Regions from separate parts of the Lentibacillus sp. Marseille-P4043 genome, predicted to be linked through region 3. Evidence: riboswitches for the same ligand, from Rfam matches in the RefSeq annotation. Region 3 holds a riboswitch; each other region holds the start of a gene.

Region 1 (8,826 bases), 1.3 Mb from region 3:
CATCCGGTTCAATCCCAAATGAAAAAACCCCTGGGAAAATGGCTAATCCTGCCAATAAAGCAATGACAATATTTAAGATAATGATAGAAATTGCTGACCGAGGTAGATTTTGCGTCTTAGGTAAATAAGAAGCATATGTAAGCATTACCGAAACACCTAATGACAGCGTAAAGAATGCTTGTCCAAGTGCAAATAAGATACTCTCAGAAGTCAACTTTGAAAAATCTGGTACTAGCAGAAATTTCACACCTTCAATCGCACCATCTAGGCTCAAGGAACGAATCACTAATATCAAAAATAAAAAAACTAAGGCTGGCATCATGACTTTACTTGCTGATTCAATACCTTTTTGAATACCTTGAGAAACGACAAGAATTGTGATGAGCATAAAAACAAGCTGGGCCGCAATCACGGAAAACGGGTTAGAAATAATTTTGCCAAATAGCTCCCCATACTGATCCTGCGTCAATCCATTTAATTCGCCGCTCAAAGTTTTAACAATGTATAAAATGATCCATCCACCTACAACACTGTAAAACGATAGAAGTACAAAGCTTGTAAAGACACCGAGTTTCCCTATAATATTCCACTTCTTTGATGCTAGTTTGCCATATGTTTGTACAGGATCACTTTGGCCCATTCTTCCTATCATAAATTCTCCTAATAATAAGGGCATTCCCAAAACTAGTGTGAAAGCTAAAAATATGAATAAGAAAGCTCCCCCACCACCAGTTCCGGCAACATAAGGGAATTTCCAAATAGCCCCAAGCCCTATCGCCGAACCAGCTGCTGCTAAAATAAATCCTATTTTTGATCTCCATTGCTCTTGTTGTGACATTACTACTCCCTTTCCGATTGAATACCATTCCTTCTACAACAACTGCTGTTTTTGAAAGATTTTTATAAAAAATGATTTTCACACCTATAAAGTTACAAATGAAAGCTTCTCACAAGTTTGATCAACTTATGAGAAGCATTCTTATCTATATCAACGATCTTTATGCTGTTCGACTGATCTTATCTTCCACCGCTTGATCCATCTTAAGCTTCCTCTGTTCCAGCACCATCTAATAGTATATTGTTGACGTCATTTCTTAATTCTGAAAGGCTCTTTGCTTCCTGAACTAATTTTTGTATTGTATCTAGCTCATCATCACTAATTTCTACAAGTTCCTCGAACATTTCAACAGATTCCTGAGAGATAGAAGTTATCTCTACCATTGATGCCATTATCTGCTGAGAAGCAGAAGATAATTCTTCTGTACTTGCAGAAGAATTTGCATTGTTTTCAGCAATAATCTTTGTAGCAGATAGAATCTTTTCAAACATAGTTCCAATCTCTTCAACGGTCGTATTTGCATCTTTAAATTCTTCTATTCCCTGTTGCATCGAATTAACTACTATTTCCGTTTCTCCTTGTATATTCTTTACAATATCTGATACTTCAGAAGAAGACTGACGAGATTGTTCAGCCAATTTTCGTACCTCGTCGGCAACAACCGCAAAGCCTTTACCGTGCTCACCTGCACGTGCTGCTTCTATTGTCGCATTCAATGCCAATAGATTGATTTGTTCTGAAATCCCTGTAATCACTTTTACAATCGTATCGATTTCGTGAGAACTTTCTCCAAGTTTATTTATTGCACCAAATGTTGTATTTACCGTTTGATTAAACTGCCCCATTTTCTCCAAAGAATCTTTTAGCTTTACATTTCCTTCTTGCGTCAATTCTAAGGTAGTATTCGATTGTTCCGAAATTTGATTTGACCTCACCGAAAGATCTTCGATAGACTGTGTCATTTCTTCCATAGACATTGTACTTTCTTCTGTAGCTACTAATTGTTTCTTTAATCCTCTACCTACCTCATCGATTGCTGCTCTTACAATATCGGCTTTCTCGGTTGCGTATTCACCGACTTCAGCAAGATTTTCTCCTTTTTTATGAACACTTGTTGAAAATGAATGAAACTTCTCCCTTACATGGCCAAAGAATTCGATTAGTTGATTAAATACAGTATGATCGGCGCTTTTTTCATCAACTTTACTACCGATATTACCTGCCGATATTTCTCTCATTCCATTTAAGATTTCTTTATTTATATGGGGTTGATGCTTCAGTGAAAAATATTGATAAGCAAAATACACTGTTGTCCCCAATAAGATAACAATAATAACTAACATTATGGCTTCCATGATTAATAAATCCCCTGCTTTTTTATTATTTGATTCGATCTATAATGAAAATCTTAAAGTTCCCTAATCAATACATAAGTTCCATCGGCTGTATTTAAAGGAATATCATTCAACCTACTATTATCTTGATATTTATGAACAATATAATTTCCTTCAACATCTGTGTATTTCTTCATATTATGATACTTTTCCAAAACACGTATCGATTTCGGATTTGTCGCTTCAACCAAAACAGCCTTCAACCCTTGCGAAGATGCCTTTGTTATCAGTCTATTTCCTAATTGCTGAATAATTTCGTGACGGTTATGTTCAGCTGTTACCCCTATCATGAATAGGTGGAATATCTCTCCGTCATTAAGTTCTTTTCCGTTTCGTTCTTTATAATCCTCCAAGAAGCGTTTATCCACATCTTCCAAAGCATGCACAATAACATTCATATCATAAAAAGAACCTTCAAATACATCTTCCCCGATAATCTCTGGCGCATTTGTATCACCGGCAAAGACACCGACAACCTCATTATTACTATCTTGAGCGACTGCGCAGTATCCCTGATCAACTATAGTGTTTAAATAATCCTTGGTAAACTCGAAGAAATCTTCATAATTTATATTTAACTGACCTACCATCGGTTCCTGTACCCATTTGCCTGAAACATCCACTCCAACAAATGAACGTGCTAGACACTCAGCTGCTCTCTGAATTAAATCTGTTTGTTCCTTCGTTATAATTTCGTATGTATATAACTCTAATGTTGTTTGCACTTATTAACTTCCTTTCACATTTAAAAATTCCTAATTAGAAACCTAACATTACACAGAACGAGGTACATCATCGACAATTGTACCTGAGAAATCTATTCTTTCAAGTACATTCCTAATTTGCACTTGAGCAATCTTAGATGAAGGATTTACTACAAGGACATCCTTAAAACCCAAGGTGGAATAAAATTGCATCGTTTCTTCCAACTGTGGTACCACTTTTGATGGAACCGGCGTTTGGTAAGTTGCATCGACAACAAATGTATAATTTTGTCTTGATACTTTATTAATTGTATCCTGTAAATCTGTCATATAACCTTCTACATCTTCCTCTCTCATCAATCCATGCACCTGTACATGTACTTCCTTGACGGGTTCATTTACCGCCATTTTATATTTCTTTTTATCTACAACTATCATCTCTAATCCTCCTTTTTTCCTATAATCCGCTACATTTCGTTGTTGCAGTTTGTATGGTTTTTTCGTAAGAGCATAAAAAAAGACTATCCCATATGTAGACAGGGATAACCAAATAATCCTTCACATAATACTGGCAACCCGACTATCATTATCCATAGGGATTTTAGACTCGTAGCTTTGTGTCCTTACCTTTCGATAAGTTTACCTTTTTCAATTTTTATAAACATAGGACTAAACTCATGCTCATATATTACTATATCATTATAAACATTTTGTCGATTTTTGTCGATTATAGAGTTTTTTTCCAAAATTGGATATATGGGACGCGGGGACAGGTTTCTTGTCCCAGGCTGAATTGGCATAGTGGCAAGCTTGCCGCGCGGGACACCTAACCTGTCCCCACGTCCCGCTTATCAACGGCTGTTCCATTTATATATTCTCCCCACAATGTCCCTATTTCAGTAGATGTGAGCTTCAAACCTTCTATTGAAAAATAATCATTGATCTATTAAACAACACATATATTATCCATGCCACACTAATAAGGCAAATCCATCGCAAATACTTGGTAAAAAGCCATAAAAAATAGTGCTTGTCCCTAATGCCGACAAGCACCATTCCTATTCTTTAGTTTTTACCTACTTCATTTGTCAAACGAATAAATTCATCCACATCTTTTGCCATTAATTGAATTCCTGCTGCCCAGAAATCTTGTTTGGTTACATCAACACCTAAATGTTTTTCTGCTAAATTTTCTACTTTCATAGAACCTGTATCTTTTAATAGAGCAATGTACTTTTCTTCAAAGCCTTCTGGGTGTTTTAAGTATTCGGCATAAATTCCTAAGCTAAACAAATAACCAAACGTATAAGGGAAGTTGTAGAACGGCACTTCATCAATAAAGAAGTGTAATTTGCTGCACCAGAAATGCGGATGATAGCTGGATAAACTATCGTTGTATGCATCCTTTTGTGCTTGAACCATTAATTCATTCAGCCTTTTTTCCGAAACAATCCCTTCTGTTCGTTCCTTATAGAAGGCATTTTCAAATAAAAATCGTGCATGAATGTTTAAAAACATTGCCGTAGCATTTTCCAATTTGGAATTTAATAAGGCAATTTTTTCCCCAGCGTTTTTTGCATTTTCTACCGTTGCATTCCCGATAATTGTTTCTGCAAATGTACTTGCCGTTTCCGCTACATTCATGGCATACCCTTGATTTATATAAGGTAAATCCTTCATAACATGACTATGAAACGCATGACCAAGTTCATGGGCTAGTGTGCTAGTATCGTTTGGCGTACCAGTGAATGTCATAAAAATTCGTGATTCCTCAAATTCTGGAAGTCCTGTACAATACCCACCTGGTCGTTTGTTTGGACGATCCTCTGCCTCTACCCAACGATTTTCAAGCGCATGTTTGGCAAAACCTGAAAGCTTTGAACCAAAGGAAGCGAAATGGTCAATCACAAAGTCACATGCTTCATCATATGTAAATCGGGTCGGTTTCTCATCACCTAATGCTACCGGAGCATCCACGTCTTGCCAGCCCAGTTTTTCCATACCGAATAGGTCAGCCTTTTGATTCAAAAAGTCAATGAAAGGCTGTTTATTAGCGGCAACTGCTGACCACATCGCATCAAGCGTTTCTTTAGACATACGATTATATTCCAATGGTTCGTCCAAATAATTCTTGCGGTCATGTGCCTCTTGCAACGTAATCCGATAACCATCCAAATGATTGATGGTATCGGCAAAAATTGGTGCATATTTCGTCCATGCTGCTTCCCAATTTCCAAACAGTGTTTTGCGTACTTCCGGGTCTGGATCCGTATACATCCGGTTCATAGCTTGACCAACTGACAATTCTGTTTCTTTTCCATCTTTATCTGTGAATGGAATCGTCATAATCGAGACAACGGAATCATATAAACTGCTCCATGCAGATAAACCATCTTTATTTAATTCAGCGATGAGCTTTTCTTCCTCTTCAGATAAAAGCCGTTTTCCTTGATCACGCATTTCATTTAAAACAAAAGAAGTTTCCTTTAACGCTTCATCTTCCAAAAGATTTTGCCAATCGTTATCCGAAATCGCCACAAGTTTTTTGGTAAAAGTATTCGAAAGCTTTTGCACTTCGCTATATAAATCCATCACTTGTCCCATCACTACATTGGCATGTTCATCATTCATGTATGCATCATGACACATTTGCACAAATGTGGCGGATTGACCTAACCCTTTACCAATTGCTTCTTGTTTTTGCAAAATAGTTTTAAAGGTTATTGCAGATTGATCTGTGCTAAAATCCCATTCGTTCAACAAATGTTGATATGCCTGGATTTCCTCTTGAATCGCTTTCAGTTTAGCCTGTAATTCCGCTGATTTTGTACCTCCAGGAAAAATGCTTTCTAAATCCCAAGTATCTACATATTTCATATTGCTCCCCCTTTTTTTCACTATTTTAAACCTTTTGAGTGAATTTAGAAACTAAAATGAAAATGACATCACTTTAAAGATCCGCTTTTGCCAATTCATAAATAGCTTGTGCGTAAATCGCCGTTGCTTTTAATAAATCCTCCACAATAGCATATTCATCTTTTTGGTGCATCACATCTTCACGTCCCGGGAATAGTGCACCAAAGGCAACCCCATGTTCTAATGCACGTGCATAGGTTCCGCCACCGATAGCAAGTAGTTCTGCGTTTTCCCCAGTTTGTTCTTCATATACTCTTTGTAATGTTTGGATAAGCGGGTCATCTTTTTTGACATAAGCAGGCTTGGAATCGGTGAAGTTTTCCAGTTGCAGTTCATTTTCCTGTACCACTGCTTGAATTTTTTCCTTTCCTTCATCAATATCAAATGTAACAGGATAGCGCATATTTAATCCAATCCGACCGCCAGTTTCCTTATTGTAGTTCATTATTCCGGCATTAATAGTCAAATCTCCAGATACCTCATCTTGATAAACAATGTCAAATATCTCTCCACGGGATTGGTTAAAAAATGAAGCAACTGTATCAACGAATTTCTTCCCCTGAACATCCAACTCCAACGCTTGTAAAAATTGCGCCATAAAAATACCAGCATTTTTCCCGTTTCGTGGTTCTGCACCATGGGCACTAACCCCAACCAGTGTCAAAATGAGTTCATCTTCATTTTCTGAGGCATCTCCATCTAATCCTGATTCTTTAAGAAATACCTGATACTTTTGTATAATATCCTCGGCTCCACTATGTAATTTCAGGCGAACTTCAGCAAAATCTGGTACCATATTATACCTTCGTCCGGATTGGAACGACCGCAATTGAAGTTTTGCATCGGATTCAGTATGGACAGGTTGAACAATATCGTAATCTGATATCCCTTTTTCCGCATAAATGATTGGAAAGTCCGCATCTGGGACAAACCCTACACTTGGCATTTCTTCTTTTTCAAAATAATGATCGACACCTCTCCAATCACTTTCTTCATCTGTTCCAATAATCAGCCTAACTCTTTTTTCCAGGGGAAGTCCCAGCTCTTTAACAATTTTCATACCATAATATGCAGCAATCGTTGGCCCTTTATCATCACTTGAACCACGGGCATAAATTTTTCCATCCTTTATTACTGCACTATACGGATCAACGCTCCAGCCATCGCCCTCCGGCACAACATCAACATGCCCTAAAATACCAAAAAGCTCGTCTCCTTCTCCCATTTCGAGATGACCTGCTAAGTCTCCAACATTTTTGGTGATAAACCCATCTTTCTTTCCCAAATCCAACATATAATCTAAGGCATCTTTAACCCCTTGTCCAAGTGGAGCGTCTGGTTTAGCAGCCCCTTCGTCCAATACACTTCTAATTTGCAAAAGTCCTTTTAGATCCTTTAAAAAATCTTCCTTTCTTTTTAACACTTCATTCATCCAATTGATACTCATATTGCAAATCACTCCTTTTTGTTTAGGTCTATTATGCCACAATGATTGTTATATATGGCATTATTACTTAGTCCTCATAATAGACTTTATGTTTTATCACTTATTTTAAACTTCATGAATTATCATTTTACTTATGGTTACTCGATAGTAGGTTCTCATTGCTATAACAACCAATCCAATGATGAAAATAATCATCATCGCAGCTAGTCAAAGTCCGAATGCATCTAACGTTGTTCAACTATTATCCTTTTAAGTTGGGACAATAAGGAAAATTGCTCCAATGCCTACGACAGCCACCAATTGAGAGATTAACCACAGATAAAATCTCCAAGCAGGATGTTATTTGCGTTTACCCGACCATCGAATACCTTTTGTGATGGCATTTTGTATCCGAACGAAGCAATCACTACTCCCGCAAAGGCCGTGGATGTCACATATTATATACATTGATTATCGACAAAAATGCCCTTCATGTGTTTGATCATGGCTATTTTGACTCCAGTTGATCCTTCTTCTAATATCCACTCACTCGGGATGCGATTGTAAAGATCGGCGCGATGAAGTATCCCTTACACTTGGTAGAAACATCGGATAGCAAAGAAAACATAATAATGATCGCGTGTAACGATGCCTAAGTAAGTGCACAAGAAATAAGCAACCTTTACCGCTTTGGCAAATTGAATTGTTATTTAATTGGATAAAACAACATTTAATGGAAGGCAAAAAAGATTGAGGAATTATTCCCTCAATCTTTTTTCAAAATCAACTGCGTCACACACTCCACATGCCCCGTCATCGGAAACATATCCACCGGTTGCACTTCCTGTGTCTTAAACCCTCCATCTTCCAATATCCGTAAATCCCTTGCCAATGTACTTGGGTTACACGACACATACACAATCCGCTTCGGCTGCATGTCCAGCATTGCTTTTAATAGCTCCTCATCACAGCCTTTACGCGGCGGATCGACTACAATCACATCAGGATCAAGCCCTTGTGCTTTCCACCATGGCATAATCTTTTCCGCTTCACCAACGAAAAACTCCGCATTTGTCATACCATTTAATTTGGCATTCTTCTTCGCATCACTGATCGCTTCTGGAACAATTTCCACTCCATAAACTTTCTTTGCCTGCTGTGCCAGGAATAATGAAATTGTTCCAATCCCGCAATAAGCATCAATCACATTATCATTGCTGTCGATTTGTGCGTATTCTAGTGCCTTATCATACAGTGTCTTTGTTTGCACTGGATTCACTTGATAAAATGACTTCGCTGAAATAGCAAATGTCAGATCACCAATTCGGTCATAAATATATTCCTCGCCCCACAACAGCTTAGTTTTTTTACCTAAAATAACATTTGTCCGCTTTTCATTTACATTTTGCATAATTGATTTGATGTTCGGAAAGGCTTCCGTCAGTTCAGCGATCAAAACATCCTGATTCGGCAGTTTTTCTGTTCTTGTCACTAAAACAACCATGATTTCATCCGTGGCATGGCCTGTCCGCACCATAATATGTCTTA
Region 2 (8,826 bases), 900 kb from region 3:
CAGAGATTTTTTCGAAAAATTGTGTGGATGTAGAGCATGTCTATTATGGAAAAGGCTGCAGTAGCTGTCACCAGCGTGGTTACCGGGGCAGATTAGCAGTTCAAGAAGTATTGGTGGTTGATGAAACAATAAAAAGTATGTTGTTGAATAACAAATCAATCACTGATATTCGATCCTATGTAAAAGAACAGGGGATGGCATTTTTAATTCAGGATGGGTTAGACAAGATTAAACAAGGGTTAACAACAATGGAAGAAATTTTGCAGGTTTCGATTAGGGTGTAAGGGGGTAAAAGAATGAAAGAGCAGTTTGATAGATGGTTAATTGATGCATGTCAAAAAAAAGCATCTGATGTGCATTTAACGGTTGGAAAGGCCCCTATTTTTCGAATAAATGGACAGTTGACGGAGCAAGCTACAAAAAAATTGGAACCGTCTGACACGGAACAAATTGTCAAAGCGATCATTCCTGATAACCAATGGTCTCAATTGGAGCAACAGCGTGAATTGGATTTCTCCTATGGAATTAGTCATGTATCACGGTTTCGAATCAATACATTTTATCAAAGAGGTGCATTGTCACTTGCTATCCGGATCGTCCCGACGGAAATTCCGTCAATTGATGAATTGCATTTACCGTCGATTATGAAAGAAATAATTTATCAGCCACAAGGGTTAATACTTGTAACCGGTCCTACAGGAAGTGGGAAAAGTACAACCCTAGCTTCGATGATCGATTACATGAACAAAACATTAAAAAAGCATATTATTACGCTTGAAGACCCGATTGAATATATGCATGAACATGATCAATCTATTATTGATCAACGTGAAATTGGTTTTGATGCTAATAGTTTTCAGGGTGCACTTGTAGCGTGTTTGCGTCAAGACCCTGACGTTATTCTCGTTGGGGAGATGCGTGATTTAGAAACAATTTCAACAGCGATTACAGCTGCAGAGACTGGACATTTAGTATTAGGAACTTTACACACGCAAGACGCTGTATCAACAATCGAACGAATTATTGATGTCTTCCCAGCGGAACAGCAAACTCAAGTGCGAATTCAATTATCGACGGTCTTAAAAGCCGTTATTTCGCAACGGCTCTTAATGAAAAAAGACAATATGAGACGGATTGTTGCTACAGAAGTTTTAATCAATACGTCAGCAGTGAAAAATTTAATTCGTAATGAAAAGCTGTTTCAAGTCCAAAATGTGTTGCAAACGTCGAGAGAACTAGGAATGCACACACTTGAGATGGATCTAAAACGGTTGCTTCAAGAAGATAAAATCGCTTATGAAACAGCTGCTCCTTTTATGCAGGAGAGGGGTTTGTATTAGATGAACTATCAATATACTGGCAAACGAATTTCGGGGCAAAAAATAACAGGGAAAATTGAAGCGGATTCCAAAAAAGCTGCACTGTTTCAACTGGAGAAAAACGGGTTGATCATTTTTGCTATCGATGAAACCAAACCATGGAACAAAGACATTATTTTAAATAAAAAGATCAAAAATAAGGATTTTGTTATCTTTCTTCGGCAATATGCTACGTTAATTCATGCAGGGATTTCTATTTCAGACGCTACCAAAACGATGATGATGCAAACGGAAAATTATTCATTAAAAAACGCGCTTACAGATATTAACAAGCAGCTTGAGCAGGGACAAGCCCTTTCCCAAGCTGTAGAACGTCATCCAAAAGTTTTCCCAACACTACTTGTTAACATGATCCGTGCAGGAGAAGCTAGTGGAAAGTTAGATGAAATTTTAAATCAAATGGCTGATTATTATGAGAAAGCGTACCGAAACAAACAAAAGGTTATTTCTGCGCTATTGTATCCAAGTGTTGTTGGTGTTATAACACTTTTACTTAGTTTATTTTTATTAGTATTTGTCGTACCACGATTTGTTAGTATGTTTCATTCCTTTGGCGGGGAAATACCAGCTTTCACGCAATTCGTTATGACCTTAAGTGATTGGGCAGGTTCTTATTGGTGGTTATTGTTCGTTTTAGTTGTACTTTGCTTACTAGTATATAAGTATCTTATGCAATATAATGCTTTCATTTATCGTATTGATGTGATAAAAATGAAACTCCCCTTTCTTGGTGTACTCGTGCATAAAGGGGCATTAGTCCGTATGACACAAACACTGAGTACGTTGGTTAATAGTTCCGTACCCATCTTACAATCTGTTGAAATAACTGAAAAGGTTGTTGGAAACCGTGTCATGCAAGATGTGCTTGAAAAGGCACGTAAATCCCTTGAAGTAGGCGAATCGATTACAAAACCAATGAAAAAGCATTGGGCCTTTCCTGCACTAGTCATCCAAATGATTCAAATTGGGGAGAGAACCGGGACTTTAGACCATATGTTGTCAAAGGCTGCAGAATTTTACGAAGAAGAAGTGGAACAATTGTCCAATCGAATCAAAACATTAATCGAACCAATTATGATTATTATCCTGACCGTAATTGTCGGCAGTATTATTGCGGCAGTGGTTATTCCGATGTTTTCGCTGTTTGGAAATATTCAATAGAATAATATAGATTTTTGTCTAGTAATCAATTATAATCTTAATAGGACTAAAGTAGGGCGCGATGATAGACTATCTTTAATCTGGGCACTTTGGATAGTCAGGAGTGAGTAGTGCAACCGACTAATTAAGTTCTCATAGCTTTCTATCATTATAAAAAGGTGGGGATTTTTGTGTTTGCACGAATGAAGAAAATATTGAAAAAGGAAAAAGGATTTACGTTGGTAGAGTTACTAGCAGTCATCGTTATTTTGGGAATTATTTTAGCGATTGCGATTCCAGCAGTTGGGAACGTTATCAGTAAATCAGAAAACGATGCTAAACAAGCCAATATTGATTTAATATTAAATGCTGCAAGGTTGGCTGATGTTAATGGTGAGTTTAGTGATGATATGAAGGTTTCTGAATTAAAAGATGAAGGTTATTTAGAAGAAATTCCAGAAGTTCCTGGTGAAGAAGAAGAAACATATGGTGAGGGTACTGTAAAGAAAAATGAAGATGGAACATTCGAATACACAAGTGATATTGGAAAGCCATCCGAAGATTAACACTAATTAACGAATCGTAATCATAATATTTTAACGCCTTGCACCGACTGTGACAGGGCGTTTTATTCACTATATTATTGCAAGGAGAACTGTGAATGGACACTTCGCTAATTTTTTTATTCTTCCTATTGGGCTTAATCTTCGGTTCATTTTTTAACGTCGTTGGTCTACGTTTACCCACGAAACAGCCTTTTGCAAATGATCGCTCAATCTGTCCACAATGCAAACAAACGCTTTCCTGGTATGAGCTTATCCCTGTATTATCATTCCTACTGCAGCTAGGGAAATGTCGGCATTGTCAGGTAAAAATATCCCCGATTTATCCCATAATCGAGATAGCAACTGGATTTCTGTTTGCATGTAGTTACGTTTTATTTGGTTTGCATTTGGAGTTAATCATGGCATTATTATTGATGTCGATGTTGATCATTATTTTCGTTTCTGATATTACATACATGTTGATCCCCGATAAGCTATTACTGTTCTTTTTACCACTTTTTATCGTGATGCGATACGTTGAACCCCTTGATCCGTGGTGGTCAGCAATTGTTGGAGCCTTAATTGGTTTTGCTGTTATTGCGATTGTAATCCTTGTTAGCCGTGGCGGTATGGGAGCGGGGGATATGAAATTGTTTGGAGTTCTAGGAATTGTGTTGGGAATGCAAAAGGTGTTACTAGCGTTTTTCCTCGCTTGTGTGATTGGTGCGTTTATCGGCATGCTGTTGCTCCTATTTAAGGTGATTGAACGTAAACAGCCTATTCCATTTGGGCCATATATAGTTGTGGCGGCAATTGTAACCTATTTTTACGGTGACTCTCTATTAAACTGGTATTTAAATCTTTTATAAGCAGGTGACAACATGGGTTTGATGAATAATGGCAGAGTAAATATGGTTATCACAAATCATTCGTTACGTTATACATTTCATAAAAATGCTTCCAGCAGTGGTTTAGTTACATATGGGGAAGTAGAATTGCCAAACGGTACAATAAAAGACGGAACAATTGCTAACAAATCTGCTTTCTTAGAAGCGGTAAATCTTCTTGTACATCAGCAAAAATGGAAGCGAAAAAAGCTGTATTTTTCGCTTCCAGACGATACTGTAGTTGTTCGGAAATTACAGATTCCTGCAGCATTATCCAAAGAAGAAGCAATGGGATATGTAAATACACAAATTGGTAATAGCTTGTATTTACCATTTGCAAATCCTGCTTTAGCAATTGAATTTTTGGACAATGATAGGGAAAATAGAGAGATTTTATTATTTGCGTATCCCAAAGAGAAAATAACGGCCTTTGTAGCTATTTTTGAAGAAGTTGGACTGAAACCAGTAGTTGCGGATCTTACATCGCTAGCGGTTTACCGATATTATTATTTGCATCAGCCGGATGAAAAGGAGCACATCCTACTTATCCACTGGGATCGCGATGCACTTGTATTAACGGTTTTCCAGCAACATAAAGCCATTTTTACAAGGCATATGAAAATAGAAATGGTTGAAACGCCAAGTGAAGATAAAGCGATGGATACTATTAATGAATATATAACTGAAATCAATCGTATTATTGATTTTTACCAATATTCGATTACGAAAGGGGAGGAACGGATTAATAAGTTGCTTTTATCTGGGGACTTCCCGTTTTTATCTGCTGTTCAAACGGCACTAATGAATACAGTAACTATACCAATCCATTACTTTCAAAATGAAGAATTGCCGAAAAAATATATCGATGTTCTTGGTCTAGCACTAAAACAAGATGTGTGAAAAAGGGGAGCAATGATGAATACGGAGATTAACTTTTTAACCAAACAGCCAAAGAAATATGTTGCTCCACTTGTATTAGTGATCGTGTTTGTAGTTTTAATGGTATGTATTGCTGCGGTGTTGTTATTTCAAAAGGATCAATATGCTGAGAAAATCGACAACCAACAAACAAAACGTGATCAGTTTGCAACCGCATTAAAGAAACATCATGAACAAGTAGCTGACGAACAACAGCTGCAGGAAATGGAGCAAAATAGTTCGACTATACAATCTGAATCGACACCAAATGTTGCGTTATATAGTCATATTCTTGGACTTTTACCAAGTTCAAACCAGTTTATTCATTATGAAAATAAGGCTAACCAACTTGTTATCGAAGCAAAGTTTGCGACACTTGATGATACGGCGGCATATGTTTCGACACTTTTGAAACAGACGTTTATCCAAGATACGCAATTGACAAATGTCCAAAAGGTTGAATCTGCCTATCAAGCAACGCTAACTACAACATTCGATAAGGAACTTTTAATAGAGGAGCTTGATAGCGATGAGTAAACAGTGGTCAAAGCTTCATACGATTATTCTAATTGGACTTGTGTGTGCAGCCCTTATCATATATGGAATTACGTATTTAAATATTATTAGGCCAATGAAAGCTGATTTAGAGGCAGCAAAAAAAGAAGTGGCGATGTTTGAAAAGCAATATGAGAAAATAGCTGACCAACCGACAGGTGATACTGTTGAAGGTAATCAAACAACAGAAGAACTAAAAATACCCTTTCAAAAAGAACCGGATAACCTGCTGAAAAACGTACAAATAATGGCAGATGAAGCAAATGTCACCATTCAGTTGCTCCAGACGGTAGATACCTCGAATGAAGAGGGAAACCAATTACCGAGTGGTGTGGGAAGTACCACGTTTTCTTTAGAGGCAGAAAGTAATCAGCTAGATCAGATGAATGCATTTTTAACTGCTATAAAAGGTAGTAAACGATTGATTACAATTAATACCTTGAATTTAGATAAAAACGCGAATGGGGTTTATCTGATTGTTACGCTCACAACGTACTATGTAGAAGAATAGACGCTTATCCCGATAACGATACGCATGAAATAATTTCACCGATCATAAATTAAATTATGGAGGTGCTAATGATGCGTCATTATGCTTTTTTACGTTTGCTATTAGCGTGTTTCTTTCTTTATTTTGCTTGGCCGCTCATACCACAAGCGACCACACAATTAGAGGGTGTTTTTTGGGGAGCTTGGCTTATTCTGTTTCTGCTTGTAATTGGTGCGAATCTTTCTACACTATTACGCATGACCAAACCGCCAGTTATGGAACAGGAACGTGAACGACTTAGACAAACCCATAATCATTGAGGTTACATCGAATCAACTGTATAATAAAGTTAATTATAAAGACTAGTACAGTTGAAAGTCGGTGAGCAAAGATGGCAACAAAGCACGAACAGATATTACAACATATTTTATCACTAGGTATCGGGAATAAGATTTCGGTACGGCAGATTGCGAAAGATTTAAATGTAAGTGAGGGTACAGCTTACCGCGCCATTAAAGAAGCCGAAAATCAAGGGTTGGTCAGTACGATTGAACGTGTTGGCACAATTAGGATTGAGCGTAAGAAAAAGGAAAACTTTGAACGATTAACATTTGCCGAGGTTATTAACATCGTGGATGGACAAGTTTTGGGTGGTCGCGGAGGATTACACAAGACCTTAAATAAATTTGTTATAGGTGCGATGCAACTTGAGGCGATGATGCGTTATACAGAAGCAAATTCACTTTTAATTGTTGGAAATCGGGTTAAAGCACATGAATTAGCTTTAAATGAAGGTGCATCCGTGTTAATAACAGGCGGATTTGATACGGCCGATCATATTAAACACTTGGCAGATGAAAAGCAAATTCCAATCATGTCGACAAGTTATGATACGTTTACAGTTGCCGCAATGATTAACAGGGCCATATATGATCAGCTGATTAAAAAAGAAATTATTTTTGTTGATGATATTTCGACACCGTATGATGAAGCTTTTTATCTGAATGAAAAAGATCCGCTAGAAAAATGGTATCAATTGAATGAGAAATCCACTCATACAAGATTCCCGGTAGTTGATGAAAAAAAACGTGTGGTTGGGATGGTAACTTCGAGGGATATCATAGGTAAGGATCAGAAAATGGCAATGGAAAAAGTGATGACAAAGAACCCTTTAGTCGTTCAAGCTAAAACGTCATTAGCTTATGTAGCGCATATGATGGTCTGGGAAGGGATTGAGGTTGTTCCTATTGTTGATCAAGCGTATGAATTACAAGGACTTGTTTCTCGTCAAGATGTGTTAAAGGCACTGCAACAAATCCAACGCCAGCCACAAGTGGGGGAAACAATTGATGATATTGTTTCGTCAAATATTTATGCACTTGAAGAAGATCAGACTGTTTTCCAAACGGAAGTAACACCGCAAATGACCAATCAGCTGGGAACATTATCAAATGGAGTATTTACATCACTAGTGACTGAAGCAAGCAGCCGGTTGCTATTACAGGCTAAAAAAGGTGACCTCGTTGTAGAAAATATAACAGTATACTTTATTAAACCGGTCCAGATTGATAGTAAATTAATCATTAAACCGAAACTATTAGATATCGGAAGAATTTACGCTAAAATCGATGTAGAAGTCTTTCAAGAACGGAAATTAGTTGGAAAAGGGTTGTTAATGGCACAATTAATTGATCGATAAAAACGTAGATGTTCTAAGTGTCGGAGGCGGATATGTCAAAACAAATGAAAAGCTGACTATCCTAAGGTAGTCAGCTATTTCTCTGCCGGATTTAAACGTCTCCACTCTTTTCGGTAGTGCTTTGTTTCCTTAAAGCCCAGGTTAAACTGCATACCGCCGAGAATCACAAAGACAATTCCAATAAATAATGATAGTTTTGTTTGATAATATAAATATTGGTTAATGCCAAAAAACAATACAAAAACACCAAGACATATTCGTGATTTAGCGTTAAAATAGCTTTGTGTTAATTTGTCTTTGCTTCTCAATATAGATACTTTATAGTAAATATATAGAACAAGTGCCAGAACAATTATAATCGGGAATATTACCATAAACACTCTCTCCTGTAACAGATTCATGTGAAAATAAAATGATTCACTACCTATTGTAGCTTGTTTTAACCAATTAATCTAGAAGAAACCACTATTTGATAGTTAGGAGAAATAAAATGAACTTCGATAAAATTATCCAAGCAATTCATAAATTTGAAACAATTATTATCCATCGTCATGTTCGTCCAGATCCGGATGCATATGGCTCACAGGTGGGTTTAAGTGAACTAATTAAACAGACATTTCCAATGAAAAAAGTGTATGTGGTTGGCGAAGAGGATCCTTCCTTACATTTTCTAGCACGCATGGATACAATCGATGACAGCGTATATAATGGAGCTCTCGTAATTGTATGTGATACGGCTAATGCAGCCCGTATCGATGATGACCGTTATGACATGGGGGATATGCTGATTAAAATTGATCACCATCCCAATGTTGATATGTATGGGGACATGATGTGGGTGGATACACAAGCAAGCTCAACGAGTGAAATAATTTATGATTTATATTTATATGCAAAAGAAAAAGGGTTTCACATGAACGACGAGGCGGCAAGGCTAATTTATGGTGGGATCGTTGGAGATACAGGCAGATTTTTATTTCCGAGTACAACGAAAAAAACCTTTCAATATGCGGCAGAACTTGTGACATATAATTTTGATCGTACGAGTCTATACGATGGTATCTATCAGATCAACGATAATATCGCTAGGTTAAGAGGCTATATTTTACAAAACTTTACCCTTACTGAATCAGGGATGAGTACAATTAAACTAACAAAAGGTTTATTGAATAAATATAATATCGAACCGATGGAGACAGGGCAGTTAGTCGGG
Region 3 (5,348 bases):
CAAGGCTTTCCCATACTGTTGACAGACACCGTTGCAAAAGAAATGAGAATTGTTGAAGATCAAGATTACCGATATCTAGATTACCTATCTAATTTTGATAAAGTTCTTTATGTAAAAGAAGAAAACTTAATTGACTTACTTAAATTAGACTATGAATTAGGTGCAACCAGAAGTAAATTTTTAATTGCTAGTGATCGGGCCTTTACGAGCATTCAGCTGCTAAAAGAGCAAGTTAAGGTTGCAAAACAGCACTTTTCGAAATCGGAGCAGATGATATTTTCAGCATTTGATTCCTTTTTCTTAGAGAATGGAAATACGAATAGAGGGGAACTATCTTTACTTTGGGTTTCCACCATCATTGAACAATTACCGGGAAAGACAACTGTAACATTTGTTGGAATGGATCACGGTTTATACGACTTTGTAGATAGGAGCTATTTTACCACAAGAAAGACTAGCCCCTTTTCAAACGTTATTACATTCCTAAGCAATGATACTCTCCTCCAGAGTTGTTACAGAAACAACCCTAATCAAGAGGCCCTAGCAAAGTTAATTCCTATCTACAGAAGTCCGGATAGGAAAACGTGTTATTTCAGAAAGGTGAATAAGGTATTGAACCTGAACCAACAAAAAGAGAAAATCGGTAACAAAGAATTCGAGCAACTGGTTGCAAATGATGAAATTGAAATTATATATTAGAAATTAGGGAATACACGAAGAGGGAATTCTCTTTTTTTGTTTTCTATAGGGGTTTCCGGATTGGCACTAATTCAGCATGTGCGATTAACATTAATAAGTAACATTAAACCAAGCTATTGACACGGATGCTGCTGTGTTTTCAGTAAAATAACCCCTTAAGTAAAACCAAAAGGAAAATTGGAGATTTAATCCTTATTCAAAACTCCCCATCCGTCCAAAATGACTTTAGCATCCTTATTTAAATAATTACCAATATCATTTCGAATAAACAGTTTAGGAGAATCGTTTGTCGCCATTTTAAGGCCTTTAATATTAAACGTACTGGCATAGGTATTAATCGTTTTAACTTTGGCGATTTCTTGTCTGGTTAGTGGTTGATATCCAGCCTGTAACATATCTGAGATAAAATTAAATATCTCTCTAGCATTTTTATTTAGCTTATGCTTATGTTCTTCTAATTCACTTAAATTGCTTTCAATATATTTTCTAGCAGAGGAGAACTCAAATTCTTCCGTGCAAGTATTTACTTTATTGATAACTTCGTGTAGTTGCATCGTTTTTTATCACATCTTTCTATCTGTTTTTGGTGATTTCGTACCCCTTAGCAGAATACATAACTACTTTTGCCAAGGGGTCAAAATCATAATTTCCTTTAACGCGACTATGATTCGGCATGGTAATGTTGAGAAAAGCTATATTCGGTTGTTTTTGCTTATATACTATAATAGCTTCTTGGCCATCAGCTACTTCTATAACACCTTGAAAATCAGTGTCATAAATCTTGAATGATACTACTCAAGATGTTCCTTGTCCCTCTGATTTCACCATTCGCTGGTATTTTATAATTAATTCATCTAATTCTTGGCTGCACTTTAAAGTTTTTTTACTGTCAATACCGAACTTTTTGGCTGCTTTTACCATCATTTTTCTTTTACGATTAATTAACTTCAGTAGGTACCCTGTTGTTTCTTTTCTATTTATAGTAATCATCACGCAATCTCCTTCAATCTCTGATGTGACACTTAAAAAGGCGAACCGTAGAAAATAGGCTCACCTATTAAGAATAGATTACTTCGGTAACTAGGCTACCATAACTAAAAAGCTTTAGGTCCTTGGCTTTGCGCCCTTATCTTTCAATAAGTTTGCCATTATCGGATAAACTATATAGATAGTCCAATTGAACTATGTTTTACCTATATTATCTATCGGCGGAAATAACAACTTTATAAAGGGGTTTTTCAAGGGACATGGGGACAGGTTAGGTGTCCCGGGCTGTATCCCGCGTCATACGTGGATTTTCCCCTGGGACAAGAAACCTGTCCCCATGTCCCACTGCCCATGTCCCGCTGCAAATATGTCACTAAAATGTCGAAAATTGGCTGTTTTGTGACTTTCATTGGTTTTAGTGACATTAACCTGTATGTTTCGACAATAACTGCCATTATTCATTTAAATGTGAGTCTGTTCGTTATAGACTTCGTGGGGTTTCGACAAATAAAACACCCCTTTCTAAAATCCTGTCGCCTTGACAGCGTTTGCGATAATAGAAGTAGAATAGCTATTACTTTTGCAAAAAGCCGGCTTTTTAGAAAGAGGCTGCTGATGAATCCAGCGATCAAACTAACTTTTGAAGAAATTGTTAACCAACATGAGGGGAGAATTTACTACTATATCCACAAACTAAACATCAACGATCCTCACCAAGAATTTTATCAAGAAGGCCTTTGTGCATTGTGGAGCGCCTGTGAGACGTATCTGCCGGAAAAATGTCTGCTTGATACATACCTCAACTACACTATCCGCAATCGTTTAGTCGATTTGCTACGGAAAAAGCAACGAGAGCAGAAACACGATAAATTTGTTTACCAAGAAGAAACGAAAATGATGGAAAGTGGTAATCGCTGTAATCAGATGAATCTGCCTGTTGATAAGGACCCGCCGATACCTAATGAAAACTTGGAATTGTGGGCGCAAGTAAAGGCACAGCTAACGGAAAATCAATGGAAGTGGATTGATTTTTATATATTGCGGGATTTGTCGATCAAGGAAATTGCGGAACAGGAAGGTGTCACCGTTGATGCTGTTAAAGGCTGGGCGCGGCAAACCAGGCGTAAATTGAAAAACAATCGGATTAGAAAGCTGCTGTTGCATTGTCTCCATTGCGATGATATGGATCGTATAATCGCAGTTTGATAGAGGGTGTCCGTCCTTGTGGGTCTGTTACCACTGGGGCGGGTGATCTTCTTTTTTTATTGTTCACAAAGTTGTCACAGAAAATTGTCACTTTTATAACAAAAGATGACACTTAACTAGGTACTTCGTTCGATTATAGGAGTAGAGGGGATACTAAAAATAGTTCAAAAGTCATTTTCGGATATGGAAATATTTTTTGTAAGCGATTTAGTTATTAATGTTCCTTCCCTTATGTAGAAAATATTCTAGTATCATTTGAAAGCGGGCTTTTGAGAAAAGAGGAGAAAATTGAATAAGGATAACAAGGTATCATTTGAAGAAATTTTCAAGCAGAATGAGCGACGGATTCATTACCAGATTCACAAGCTACGTATTCAGGATCCACATCGGGAATTTTATGTAGAGGGGCTATATGCCATGTGGTTGGCTTACAAGAAATACAGGCCTGATCAGGGTTTGATGTCGACCTACTTCAACTACACGATTCGGAACCGTTTAATTGATATGCTCCGCAAGAAAACGAGAGAACAGGACCACAATAAATATTTCACCCAAGAAGAAGAGCGAAAAGCGGGTAATGGTAACCGTTCGCGCAAGGATCTTATTCCCATTGTGGATACTTCCGGTATAACTGTGACAGATGATGCACTGTGGGATGAGATAAAAGCAATGCTTACGGAAAATCAGTGGAAATGGGTGAAATGCTATGTCATTGACGACATGCCACTAAAGGAAATTGCGGAACAAGAAGGTGTCATAGTAGACGCGGTCAAGAGCTGGAGTCGAGAAGCCAGAAAAAAACTAAGGAACGCAGGAGTAAAAGAAGCACTGATGTGAGCATGGGGGTGGGACGTGGGGACAGGTTAGGTGTCCCAGGCGATTTTGGCGCGGGGCATGGCTTGGCGGGTGGGACAAGAAACCTGTCCCCATGTCCCACGAACGGGACAACAGCGCCCATGTTCCATTATTTTTGAAGGGATGGATAAGGATGAATTATATTAAAGAGATTAATGCGTTTTATGATCGGGTGGAGCGTACTCCGTTGTCTGCGTCGGCAATTGTTTTGTGGTATACCTTAATGCATATGAATAATAAGGCGATGTGGATCGAGGAGTTTACGGCGGCTGGACCTGTTTTGCGTTTTAAATCGGGGTTAACGGAGAGTTCATTCAAGCGGGCTAGAGCTGAGTTGAAGGAGAAAGGCTATATCACTTATACGTCACGTGGCCGGAATCAAGCACCGGCTTATCGGATGATTCGACTGGATTTGGCTGGGGCTGGTTGTGGTGCAGGGACGATGACCGCTGATGGAAGGGATGGGAGCTGCTTGAAGGCCGAGCAGGTGGACATGCGTGCGGACCAAATTACGGATGGCGGGACAGACCAAGTTACGGTCGGGAAGACGGACCAGACTATGGATGTTGGACTGGACCGGGGTGTGGATGTAGAAGCGAACCAGAACGTGGACCGGGAGATGGACCGGATCACGGACCATTTTACGAACCAGAACGTGAACCGTGATATGAACCAGAACGCGGACCACCTCGCGGACCACCTCGCGGACCACCAAGCGAACCGAACTGCGAGCACATTAATTAAACATAAACAAAACATAAATAAAACAAAACAAGACGAAACAACTGCTGCTGAAGATGCATTTGTTTTTTACCAAGAAAACTTTGGCGTGATCAGTCCGTTTGTATCGGATTCGTTGTTGAATTGGGTAAATGACAGCGGCGAGCCATTGGTAATGGAAGCGATGAAACGTGCGGTAGAGCGTAATAAATTGAGCTGGCGATATGTGAAAAGTATTTTGCAAGCATGGGATCGAAAAGGGATATCGAGTGTAGAAGATGCGAAGGCAGAGGAGGTAGCTTTTCAGAATGAACGGAAGCAGCAGAGCCGTAGGAATGGGCTACAGCAGAATGTGGAAGTGGTACCGGATTGGTTCTGGAAGCGTCAACAGGAGGATGCATTGAAGGCGGAGAAAAAGGAACAGCAGCTGCTTGAAGATGACCCAGAAACGGAGGCGGAAATAATGGCCTTGCTTGAGAAGCATCGTAATATTGGGTGTCAGGTGTCGGCGCAATTGTGAAAATGAGATGAAATTGTTAAAGGCAATTACGAAATAAAATTAAAAATGTTTGGGAGCCCAATGCCGTCTTGAAAAATTTTGTGGAAACTCCTCTCCAGGACTTCTTGGTACAGAAATGACCCAAAAATCAACTGCCAATACATTAGTCGTCGGAAATATTTAGGACACTAGATGTTATGTGTTGTTTTATGTGTATAATGATGTGTATAATATAAGTATAAAAAGATCGTTAATGCATATACTAATGGTTGAGGAATGATGAAAGTGGGTGCTTTTGTAATGACAAAGGAATACCATCCTATTGCAAATTCTAATACTTTAGATTTCTTAAGAAAAAATGTTTTAAATGTTACGGACTTAA

The links. A riboswitch is a leader RNA that binds a small molecule or an ion and turns the genes downstream of it on or off. The one in region 3 is predicted to bind cyclic di-GMP.
Region 1: linked by a shared signal. The riboswitch ahead of C8270_RS00750 (hypothetical protein) and the one ahead of C8270_RS07050 (aspartyl-phosphate phosphatase Spo0E family protein) in region 3 are both predicted to bind cyclic di-GMP.
Region 2: linked by a shared signal. The riboswitch ahead of C8270_RS11235 (prepilin-type N-terminal cleavage/methylation domain-containing protein) and the one ahead of C8270_RS07050 (aspartyl-phosphate phosphatase Spo0E family protein) in region 3 are both predicted to bind cyclic di-GMP.

The regions. Positions count from the first base shown of each region.
Region 1 covers NZ_LT984884.1:145,237-154,062, forward strand. The annotation lists gene C8270_RS00735 (sodium-dependent transporter) at 1-838, opposite strand, end outside; gene C8270_RS00740 (methyl-accepting chemotaxis protein) at 1,042-2,193, opposite strand; gene C8270_RS00745 (hypothetical protein) at 2,247-2,957, opposite strand; gene C8270_RS00750 (hypothetical protein) at 3,006-3,374, opposite strand; cyclic di-GMP riboswitch class I at 3,504-3,590, opposite strand; gene C8270_RS00755 (M3 family oligoendopeptidase) at 4,002-5,813, opposite strand; gene pepV (dipeptidase PepV) at 5,887-7,299, opposite strand; gene rlmD (23S rRNA (uracil(1939)-C(5))-methyltransferase RlmD) at 8,045-8,826, opposite strand, start outside.
Region 2 covers NZ_LT984884.1:2,306,582-2,315,407, forward strand. The annotation lists gene C8270_RS11220 (GspE/PulE family protein) at 1-284, shown strand, start outside; gene C8270_RS11225 (type IV pilus twitching motility protein PilT) at 297-1,340, shown strand; gene C8270_RS11230 (type II secretion system F family protein) at 1,341-2,540, shown strand; cyclic di-GMP riboswitch class II at 2,586-2,670, shown strand; gene C8270_RS11235 (prepilin-type N-terminal cleavage/methylation domain-containing protein) at 2,711-3,085, shown strand; partial or broken gene C8270_RS20755 (prepilin peptidase) at 3,181-3,447, shown strand; gene C8270_RS20760 (prepilin peptidase) at 3,484-3,933, shown strand; gene pilM (type IV pilus biogenesis protein PilM) at 3,946-4,851, shown strand; gene C8270_RS11250 (hypothetical protein) at 4,867-5,406, shown strand; gene C8270_RS11255 (hypothetical protein) at 5,399-5,935, shown strand; gene C8270_RS11260 (hypothetical protein) at 6,007-6,234, shown strand; gene C8270_RS11265 (DRTGG domain-containing protein) at 6,306-7,613, shown strand; gene C8270_RS11270 (YtpI family protein) at 7,688-7,987, opposite strand; gene C8270_RS11275 (DHH family phosphoesterase) at 8,104-8,826, shown strand, end outside.
Region 3 covers NZ_LT984884.1:1,412,835-1,418,182, forward strand. The annotation lists gene C8270_RS07040 (hypothetical protein) at 1-699, shown strand, start outside; gene C8270_RS07045 (hypothetical protein) at 885-1,253, opposite strand; gene C8270_RS07050 (aspartyl-phosphate phosphatase Spo0E family protein) at 1,495-1,689, opposite strand; cyclic di-GMP riboswitch class I at 1,772-1,856, opposite strand; gene C8270_RS07055 (sigma-70 family RNA polymerase sigma factor) at 2,302-2,892, shown strand; gene C8270_RS07060 (sigma-70 family RNA polymerase sigma factor) at 3,181-3,729, shown strand; gene C8270_RS07065 (DnaD domain-containing protein) at 3,935-4,987, shown strand; gene C8270_RS07070 (hypothetical protein) at 5,252-5,348, shown strand, end outside.